3 regions of the Bacillus songklensis genome follow, and region 3 is predicted to be linked to each of the others. Evidence: riboswitches for the same ligand, from Rfam matches in the RefSeq annotation. Region 3 holds a riboswitch; each other region holds the start of a gene.

The links. Region 3 has a riboswitch for thiamine pyrophosphate ahead of tenI (thiazole tautomerase TenI). Riboswitches for the same ligand answer to the same signal wherever they lie in the genome.
Region 1: another riboswitch for thiamine pyrophosphate. It lies ahead of ACFOU2_RS11580 (acetylornithine deacetylase); the one in region 3 lies ahead of tenI (thiazole tautomerase TenI).
Region 2: another riboswitch for thiamine pyrophosphate. It lies ahead of thiM (hydroxyethylthiazole kinase); the one in region 3 lies ahead of tenI (thiazole tautomerase TenI).

What each region holds. Positions count from the first base shown of each region.
Region 1 covers NZ_JBHRZT010000052.1:61,529-64,810, forward strand. Annotated here, with positions in the region: gene ACFOU2_RS11570 (ABC transporter ATP-binding protein) at 1-1, opposite strand, end outside; gene tenA (thiaminase II) at 84-755, opposite strand; gene ACFOU2_RS11580 (acetylornithine deacetylase) at 760-2,052, opposite strand; TPP riboswitch at 2,157-2,258, opposite strand; gene ACFOU2_RS11585 (nucleobase:cation symporter-2 family protein) at 2,559-3,282, opposite strand, start outside.
Region 2 covers NZ_JBHRZT010000072.1:360,331-363,612, reverse strand. Annotated here, with positions in the region: gene ACFOU2_RS20575 (S8 family peptidase) at 1-22, opposite strand, end outside; gene ACFOU2_RS20570 (hypothetical protein) at 179-310, opposite strand; gene thiM (hydroxyethylthiazole kinase) at 949-1,791, opposite strand; TPP riboswitch at 1,852-1,955, opposite strand; gene ACFOU2_RS20560 (MerR family transcriptional regulator) at 2,167-3,138, shown strand.
Region 3 covers NZ_JBHRZT010000043.1:85,305-88,586, reverse strand. Annotated here, with positions in the region: gene ACFOU2_RS10075 (DMT family transporter) at 48-395, shown strand; gene ACFOU2_RS10070 (DMT family transporter) at 395-709, shown strand; gene ACFOU2_RS10065 (hypothetical protein) at 849-1,052, shown strand; gene ACFOU2_RS10060 (YbjQ family protein) at 1,033-1,347, shown strand; TPP riboswitch at 1,422-1,524, shown strand; gene tenI (thiazole tautomerase TenI) at 1,720-2,355, shown strand; gene thiO (glycine oxidase ThiO) at 2,339-3,282, shown strand, end outside.

The sequences.
Region 1 (3,282 bases), on a different contig from region 3:
TTGAGATGCTTTGAAAAATGGACTTGGAGTTCTCCTCGCCTGGAAAAGAATACGATAGTTCTTTTATTGATAATAATGGCGAACTAGACAGGCCACTCGCCCCCTTGGTAGACCATATCCCAGAACAGATATTCAAACCGAGATGTCGTTAGAAAATGTTCTTCGATGACTTGCAACTCCCTTTCTGGTTTCCCGTCGACCAATTGGTCCAATAAATCAATAAGCCAGGTAGCTAATGAACCGAATTCACTGGAAGAGTACATTTTGATCCATTCACCGTATAAAGGATGGTCGGTTGAGCCTGGATATTTTTCTGCTAACATTTTGCCAATCTCCCAGTAACTCCACATACAAGGCAGCAGCGCAGAAATTAATTCTTCGAGTGAACCATTTTGAGCCACATTCAGCATGTACCGTGTATAGGCTAAGTTGATTGGAGTTGGCTTCGTTTCCTCAAGCTGTTGATTGGTAATTCCAAACCTTTCTGCGTATTGGCGGTGCAAATCCATTTCCCCATGCAAGGTCTCATCCAGGAGCTTGGCAAAAGCAGCCATCGTCTCGATATCTTTTGCCTTCACGGCACCTAAAGCAAAAAGCTTGGAATAATCGATTAAGAACACGTAATCCTGTTTCATGTAACGGATAAAGGATTCGACAGGTAAATCCCCCTTCCCCATCCCCACGACAAAAGGATGCTGATGGGTTTTGTCCCAGATTTCCTTTACTTTTTCAAAAAGAACTTCCGTAATCTTCAACTCTTTACTCCTCCTTTCTGGTGTTACACCAGGTAGCGATAAATGCAGCTAAAACTTTAGTAAAATCTAATAATTGACGAATTTCAACCTTCTCATTTACTGCATGGGCATCCTCTAATTTTCCCGGCCCAAAAATGACCGTCGGAATACCGGCTCGGCCCAGCCATCCTGCATCGGTAACAGTAGGGGACATTCCAACTGTCGGTTTTTGACCTAATAGTTTTTCATACGAATGGGCTAAAAGGCGAATTCCCGGATGCTCAGGATCAATCTCCAAGGAAGGAAAAATCTCACCCCGATCAACAATCATCGATTTTCCTCCCCATGTGAATTGCGGCGGATTCTCTCTCAACCACGGATCGGCTTCCGCCACAGCATTGATATGCTGTTCAATTTCATTGATAATCTCTTCGTAATCTTCATTTGGGTAAAAATGAACCGTAACCCACAGTGCGCAACGATCGGCCACAAACGCCGCATGTCTGCCTCCTTCAATGACGGCAGGGTTGATGGTATTGCTGCCAGGTGCGAAGCCTTCATAGCTTTTTGTAACAGCCCAGTGGCGTTCCAGTTCCTGAAGGCCGGATATAATTTTCATCATTTTCTCAATCGCACTAGCCCCTTTTACGCCGCCACCCGCATGAATCATCTTCCTCCGCAGGCCATCATGATAGGTTTCTTTGCTTTGAATCGTTATCCAACCGGTAATGACGCCGCCCTGTCCCTGAATATGTAAATCGCTGGTATCGACGATGACAGCATAGTCTGCCGTATAGCCCCTCTCTGTACAAGCCAGCGTTCCAGCCTCGCCCACTTCTTCACCGATAACCGATTGAAATTGAAGATCCCCTTTTATGGTAATACCTAATTCTTTTAAAAGTTTAATAGCGAGTAGCGATGCCGCGATTCCACCCTTCATATCGGCAACACCACGACCATAAATATAGGAATCTTTGATATGTGCAGCAAAAGGAGAGGAGTCCCATTCTTTATCATCGCCAACTTCCGCAACATCCACATGCCCGTTTACAATCAGGCTATTATATTGCCCGGAAGCTTCCCCCGGCAAAATCCCTACAACATTCGGATCCCCTGGATAAACATCCCATTTATCCGTCTTAAATCCCAATTCCTCCAGATAGCCTTTGATGAATTCCTGCACATCGTTTGTATTTCGAGCAGGTGGACTTACCGTTGGAAACGCGATTAGTTTGGTCAGTAGTTCGATTAATTCTTCTTTTCTTGCATCCACTTCATATGAAATCCGTTCAAATAAATCCCCAGATACTGCTCTCATTTTTCTTACCCCTTTAAAAACGCATTTTTTACAAAATAAAAACCCACTCACTTCCGGAGAAATGGATGGGTTGAATTATTCATGCCCAAAAATGAGGCTGACATAAATAGCTCGTCCCACTTCCCTCCGCTGGCATAATCCAGATCAGGTTCAAAGGGTCTAGAACAAAAGTTCCATCTCAGCCATAGGCCCCCCTAGTGTGATTCGATCATATATTAAATTCAAAATATATTTAAAACTATAGCACAGAATAAATATTTGTAAAGTAATACATTTTCTCTAAGTGGTGCCCAATTCAATATGAGGGCAAAAAGGTTATCCGGTGAAGGTATCTGCAAATTTTTGGATCCTCATTCACTTTTTTATTTCACAATGAGATTCACTTAATCAATTGATAAAAAAAACGCCACCTCCAAATTCTCACCAAAAAGGAAGAAAATGCAGACGACGTTTTAACGTATTTTATACGTGAATATGTTGGATAAATACTAAGGAAAGGTTACGCTTTAGGAAACCTTTTGATCTACCATGTTTGTTACATTCGTTACTTTTTCTTTTTTCTTTAAAATGTTAAACACAATATTTAATACAATCGCCGTAATACTGCCCGCTACGATTCCGTTCGCCGTCAGGATTTGGAGGCTTGGGGGGAATTTGGCAAACAAATCGGGAACGACCGTTACGCCCAATCCCATTCCGACGGAACAAGCGATGATCAATAAATTTTCTTGAGAAGCGAAGTTCACTGTACTTAACATTTTAATTCCGTATGCTACGACCATTCCAAACATCGCGACCATGGCACCGCCAAGTACCGGATTCGGAATAATGGTCGTAATGGCAGCAATTTTCGGAACGAACCCAAGCAGCACTAATAAGCTTCCTGCTGCAACAATGACATTTCGTGCTTTGACACCCGATAATTGAACAAGACCGACGTTTTGGGAATATGTCGTGTACGGAAATGCATTAAACAATCCTCCTAGGATAATAGCCAATCCCTCTGCACGATACCCATTTTCTAAATCTTTTTCCGTTAATTTGCGTTCACAAATATCACTTAGTGCAAAATAAACACCAGTTGATTCCACCAAACTTACAATGGCAACAAGCAACATGGTTAAAATGGCTGTTACGTTAAATGTCGGCATTCCAAAGTAAAACATTTCCGGCATATGGAACCACGATGCTTCACCAACAGCGGATAGGTCTACTTTGCCCATAAAACCG
Region 2 (3,282 bases), on a different contig from region 3:
GAATTAATTGAATGTTTCCCATATGCCATTCTCCCTTCCATTTTTTTAACATAACATACATTCCAGCATTATCCCGTTTTCTTCAAGAAAATGTCATAAGGCAGTGGCAAATAACGGTATCTTTTAGTGAGAAATTGATTATAATAGACGTATAGCAAATAATGTGATGACGTTTTCTTTATAAGAAACGTCTTTTTCTTTTTGTTTTTTTCTTCATTTCATTAATATTTTTGATCCCTATTGTGATTGTGGTAAATATGGTGGCACCTAAAGCAAACAGTTGCAATAACTGCTCAAACCACCCAAACACATTATCCCCTCCTTTCTATACAAAAAGGTCCTATTCCGATGTTCGTAACACTGGATAGGACCTTTACTTGTTTAGTGGAAAGTATTATAGGATAAATTTGGAATGTATGTCTTGTACTCATTTTAGCATGCCCAACATGCTGATACAAGCATTATTGTAAGAATAGGAAAAAGGATATATCCCCAATTATCAACTCAAAACTATTTTCCTGACATAATTATAATTATATCGTTAAGTTCCTTTACACAGGTAGTTTCAAGCTATGTTTCATAATTGATTGAGTCGTATTTGTATCCACTAAAAGTGGAAAAACCGACTTTTTCCTATTCAACATTTTATGTTTCATTTCCTCTTTTAGATGATCATAATTTTTCGAGACTTTTCACCTTGTTATATCGATATGCATTTTTAAAGCCAAGCTTTAATTTTTTCATTTAGAACATAGTTCAATTTATTAAATTCAGGTGAATAACGGGAGCGACAGGCATTTTTGCAGATGTTGCCATCTTCATTGATGATTTTCTTCCTTGTTCAGCGCAATCAAAGCGGCTTGATTTCTGGCATTTAACGCATATCATCCTTTATTACTTATTTTATGCTGTCGAGTGGCAAAGAAAAATAAACAAGAGACTTGCCATTCACGACAAATCTCTTTCCCAAAAATTCAATGCTTTTTCTGCCCTATTTATCTTTCCTCTTTCCATGAGGTCCTCAACTGTCACAGTAGCCAACTGATTTAAAAACTCGACTTGGAAACTTCCCGGTCCATGATGAGCCGTTTTCTCTGCCGCTATTTCCGCTGCTGTTCCATAATACACAAGCGCGGAGATTGAGGCAGCCATTAAATCGATTGAAACAGAAGCGAAGGCACCGATCACCGATGTTAATAAACAACCCGTTCCAGTCACTTTCGTTAAAATGGGATGGCCATTTTCGATGAGGACGGTTTGTTCACCATTTGAAACGACATCATCTTTTCCTGTAATGACCACAAGACAATCGAGTTGTTTTGCCGCTGTTTTAGCAAGGGTCACAACATCTCCCACTCCTTCTCCCGCGTCTACCCCTTTTACTTCCCAGCTTTCACCGATGACATTTGCAATTTCACCGGCATTCCCTCGAATAATGGAAATCTTAAGCTCTTTTAAAAGCTTGCGGGCTGTTTGTGTACGGTACGGAGTGGCTCCTGCCCCAACCGGATCAAATACGACAGGAACGCCGTGTTTATTGGCCGATTTTCCGGCAATCATCATCGCCTCTACTTCTGTTTCATTTAAGGTTCCAATATTTAATACGAGCGCTCCGGCGATTTTGGCCATGTCTGCAACTTCTTCTTTTGCATAAGCCATCACCGGTGAAGCACCGAGTGCGAGCAGCCCGTTCGCTGTAAAATTGGTCACCACTGTATTGGTGATGTTATGTACAAGCGGATTTCTCTCCCTTACCTCTTGCAGCAAGCGAATAATCGTTTCTATTTTCACCTTGATTCCCCCTTATTAAAATAAAAAAGCTACTCCAATGGAGCAGCTTTAAACACATTATTTAAAACAACTCCACTTTCCTACGCTGGCATCACCCAGATCAGGTTCCAAGGGTCCGGGATGAACATTCCCGTCTCAGCCGTGCGGCTCCCCTAGTGGCTTTCCATCCTATTCATTTCCATTTTACTATACTACGAATTTCAGAAACTGACAACATCCACACCCTTGCCAAAGAAACGCTAATTCCGTCTTTTTTTGATAACCTTTGTCGCCTTGCAGGAAAACGAAGGAAGTTATGAGGAATAGAATTGATTAACAAAATATTCCTTAATTCATTCTATTAATGACTGGTGTTGAAAGGTTGGGTGGTCGTGAATGCAAACATATACAGTAGGAAAACTCGCTAAAAAATTAAATGTTCAAAAACGAGTGATTTTACAATGGGAAGAAAACTATTGCGAATTTCTCGAAGTGACACGCGGACCAAACAATACGCGTATTTTTACAGAGAATGATTTACAATTGTTACGTGAAATTAAACAATTGACTTTTCAAAATATGGGAAACGACAAGATTATCGAACACCTTCTTCAGAAAGCGGCAAGACCCGAAGAGAGCGCCAAGCCTTCTGAACAATCGTTAGCCTCAACGGACTCAGATGTTGAAAAGGTAGAAGGAAAAGTCATTCAAACGGTTCAACACTATAAAGACGTGTTTGAGGCATTTGAAAGCTTCAAACGAGATTTGCTTCAAGAAGTACGGGACGAAATACGAAATGAAGTGCGAACCGAAGTGTTGCAGGAAGTGAAAAAAGAAATTTCAAAAGGTACAGGACAAACCGTGGAAAAGGTTGAAACGTTTGCTTCTTTTGTGAAAAAATCTTCGGAGCAAACGGCGAAAGAACTGCGCCAAATTTCGAAAGAAGCAGAACAAACAGTCAAAACAGTTGAAGATTTTACTTCTTTTATGGTCAGGTCTTCAGAACAAACGTCGAATGAACTACAAGAAATCTCAAAAGAAGCACAACAAACAGTCGAGACAATTGAAGCCTTATCTACCATCTTAACAAAATCGTCTCAACAAACCGCAAAAGACATTCATCAAATTTCAAATCGCCTCAAAAAAAATAGCTCGTTAGCCTCGAGCGAGATTAAGGAACTGATTGAAACAATGAATCAGGAACGTGAGTACTACTTACAAACACTCGAACAAGAACGCCAATTCTACCGTCACGATATTACCGAACGTGAAACGATCTTCCGCGATTTCGTTCAAACCTTCCGTGAAGCTGCCGCAGCCCAGCAGACAAAAGCAAAAAAATGGTGGAAACCGTGGAGTCGAGTTTGATTTACGTATGAAGACAACGAAAGGACCCGTCATGAAAATCCAGCAAAATCAGAGGATTCCATGACGGGTCCTTTCAGTAAAGATCCACTTTTGTCATGGATTAGAGACTTATGGGACAACCTCTTTTAAATGAAGAAACCCTGT
Region 3 (3,282 bases):
TTATGTTTTTTGGCAAATACTAAGAAGGATCAGAAAGGAGAATGAAAATGAATTCGAACTGGTTAAAAGTCTTCATCGCAGCCTTTTTTGAAGTGTTTTGGGTGATAGGGTTAAAGCATGCTGATAACGTATGGGAATGGATTGGAACGGTGATTTCCATTTTTATTAGCTTTTATATGATGATTATGGCTGGCCGGACATTGCCGATAGGGACTGTATATGCGGTATTCGTTGGAATGGGAACAGCAGGTACCGTTTTTGCCGAGATTGTGTTTTTCGGGGAGCCTTTTAAATTGGCGAAAGTGTTTTTTATTCTTTTACTGCTTATTGGAGTGGTGGGATTGAAACTGGTGACGAAAGAGCCGCAGTCGTGTTCGGAAGGAGATGAATCATAATGGCTTGGTTGTATGTTGTATTGGCAGGAATGTTTGAAATGATTGGAGTTACGATGATTAATAAATGGCATCAAGATCGCAGCAGTATATCGCTTATAATGTTACTCACCGGATTTGCCGCAAGCTTTTTCTTTCTGTCGCTTGCCATGAAGACGTTGCCGATGGGAACGGCCTATGCGATTTGGACAGGAATAGGGGCATCAGGCGGTGCGATTTTAGGGATGGTGCAATACGGGGAATCTAAAGATCGGCGCCGTATTTTCTTTATCGGATTAATTCTTGCTACGGCTATAGGGTTAAAATTGGTTTCTTGATATGAGTGCGGTTAAGTTAAGCCTCCATCGTTGTTCATTAGCATAACCAATAAATATAAAAAACATGAATAATAGAAGGATATGACATAAAAGGGGAAGAAATACATAAAAGGTATCATAACTGGAAAAGGAGCATGTTGTGCAGTTACTTAAATATATCTTTTTCATCATAGCCATCGTTGGGCAATTGGCAGGCATCGTGTTGCTTTTTATCGATAAACAAAAAGCGTTGGGATTTTTTATCATCTATGGAATAGGATTAGTATTGTTATTAGTTGTTCTAATGATAGAACGGAAAAAAGAAAAGAAGGAGGAAGATGAACATGATTATCGTGACTACTGATTTCGTGCCGGGAAAAGAAATTAAAGAGTTAAAAGGTTTTGTAAAAGGAAGTACCGTGCAGTCAAAACATATCGGTAAAGATATTATGGCAGGCTTAAAGACGATTGTAGGAGGAGAAATTAAAGAGTATACGGAGATGATGGATGAAGCCCGTCAGCAAGCAATCGGACGTATGGTGGAGGATGCGCAGCACAAAGGAGCAAACGCTATTATTGCGATAAGGCTGGAAACATCTAGTGTGATGCAAAATGCTTCGGAAATTATAGCTTATGGCACAGCTGTCTATGTTGAGTAAGTTCGTTTGCATATTTACTGGTTGTAAAAAAAATCAAGTGTGTTATACTAAAATCGTAAAAACCAAATAATCCGAAAATTCACTAGGGGAGTCCTTATGGGCTGAGACGGAAATACTTCCGGACCCTTTGAACCTGATCTGGATTATACCAGCGTAGGGAAGTGGTGGCGTAACGATATTGTTGTAGTTGTTATATTTAACCCACTCTGCGTGCAGAGTGGGTTTTTATTTTGTCCCGCTCTAACGGTCGTTAAGCTCTGGTGATCTTCGGGAAAGAGCAACTGTCCGTAAGAGCCCGATAAGTTCAACTAACCATCAGGGGGATAGTACTTCCCCTGATGGAAGTTTCACTTTATATGAAAGGCTTGAAAAATGAAAAAATCATTTGCGTTTCATGCTATTTCCACAGGAAAACAGTCTCAAGAAGAGCTTGTTAAGGTTATTGCAGCTATTCATCGTCATGTTGATGTGATTCATTTACGGGAAAAGACAAAGACCGCGAGTGAATTAGTCCAAATTATGGAGCGGTTGCAGCTTTATGATGTCCCCCTTTCTAAAATCATTGTCAATGACCGTGTAGATGTTGCCTATGCGATGGGCGCGCTTGGAGTTCAATTAGCTTATCACAGTCTTCCGGTCCAACAAGTTAAATCGAGGTTTCCTTCTTTGCTGGTTGGAAAATCTGTTCACTCTGTAGGGGAAGCTCGTTTAGCAGAAAAACAGGGAGCAGATTACGTTTTATACGGTCATATTTATTCGTCCCAGTCTAAAGCGGGACAGACGCCTAGAGGGATTCCGGCACTGCAGGAAGTTATAACGGCTGTTTCAATTCCGGTTGTTGCTATCGGAGGTATCCGTCCGGAGCATATGCAACAGTTGAAGCAGACAGGTGTTTCCGGAATAGCAGTTATGTCCGGGGTTTTTTTATCGGATGATCCGCCAGAAGCTGTAAAGCGTTATCAATTCTTTTTACAAAATGGAGATGAGTTGTGTGAAGGAACATGTTGATGTCATTGTCGTAGGCGGCGGGGTCATCGGTTGCTCGATCGCCTATCAATTGGCGAAAAATGGAGTAAAAGTTATGGTGCTAGAAAGAAATAAAATCGGCAGTGAAGCTTCAAGTGCAGCAGCCGGTATTTTAGGCGCCCAGGCAGAAATTGATGAGGAAGGGCCGCTATTGGAATTTGCTTTACAAAGCCGCAGTCAGTTTTCTGAATTGGTGGAAGAGTTAAAAGAGGAAACGGGAATCGATGTAGAACTCATTCAAAAAGGAGTGCTAAAACCCGCCCGATCTCAGCAAGAAGCAGTTTTGCTAAGAGAAAAAGTAAAGCAGCATCAAAGATGGGATAGGGATGTGACCTGGCTGACACAACAAGAGGCAGTCGAACAGGAAGAACGACTATCACCATTTCTCGCGGGAGCAATGTACATACCGAATGACGGTCAACTGAATCCTGCCAAATTAACGGAAGCTCTTGCATTGGCTGCTTCCTATCATGGTGCGATCATAAATGAATATTGTGATGTGCGCTCTCTTATTTATGTAGAAAATCAAATAAAGGGAGTAATCACTGCCAATCAAGTCATACACAGCGACAAGGTCATCGTGACAACGGGGTCATGGGCTAAACAGCTAATGGGCGGTTTACTGCCAAAATGCAATGTTTATCCCGTGAAAGGTGAGTGTATATCTGTTACAACAAGAAAAAAAGTGATAGAATGCACCATTTTTTTGGATGAAGGGTTTTATCTTGTCCCAAAAACGGGGGGACGCATTGTCATTGGAGCGACTAAAATCCCTCATTCCTTTAATAAGGATGTGTCAGTACATGGAGTCATGCATCTTTTACAAAAGGCAAAGGAAATTGTTCCATCTATTGGAGAGGCGGTATTCGAGCGGCATTGGGCAGGATTGAGACCGCAAACGGCTGACGG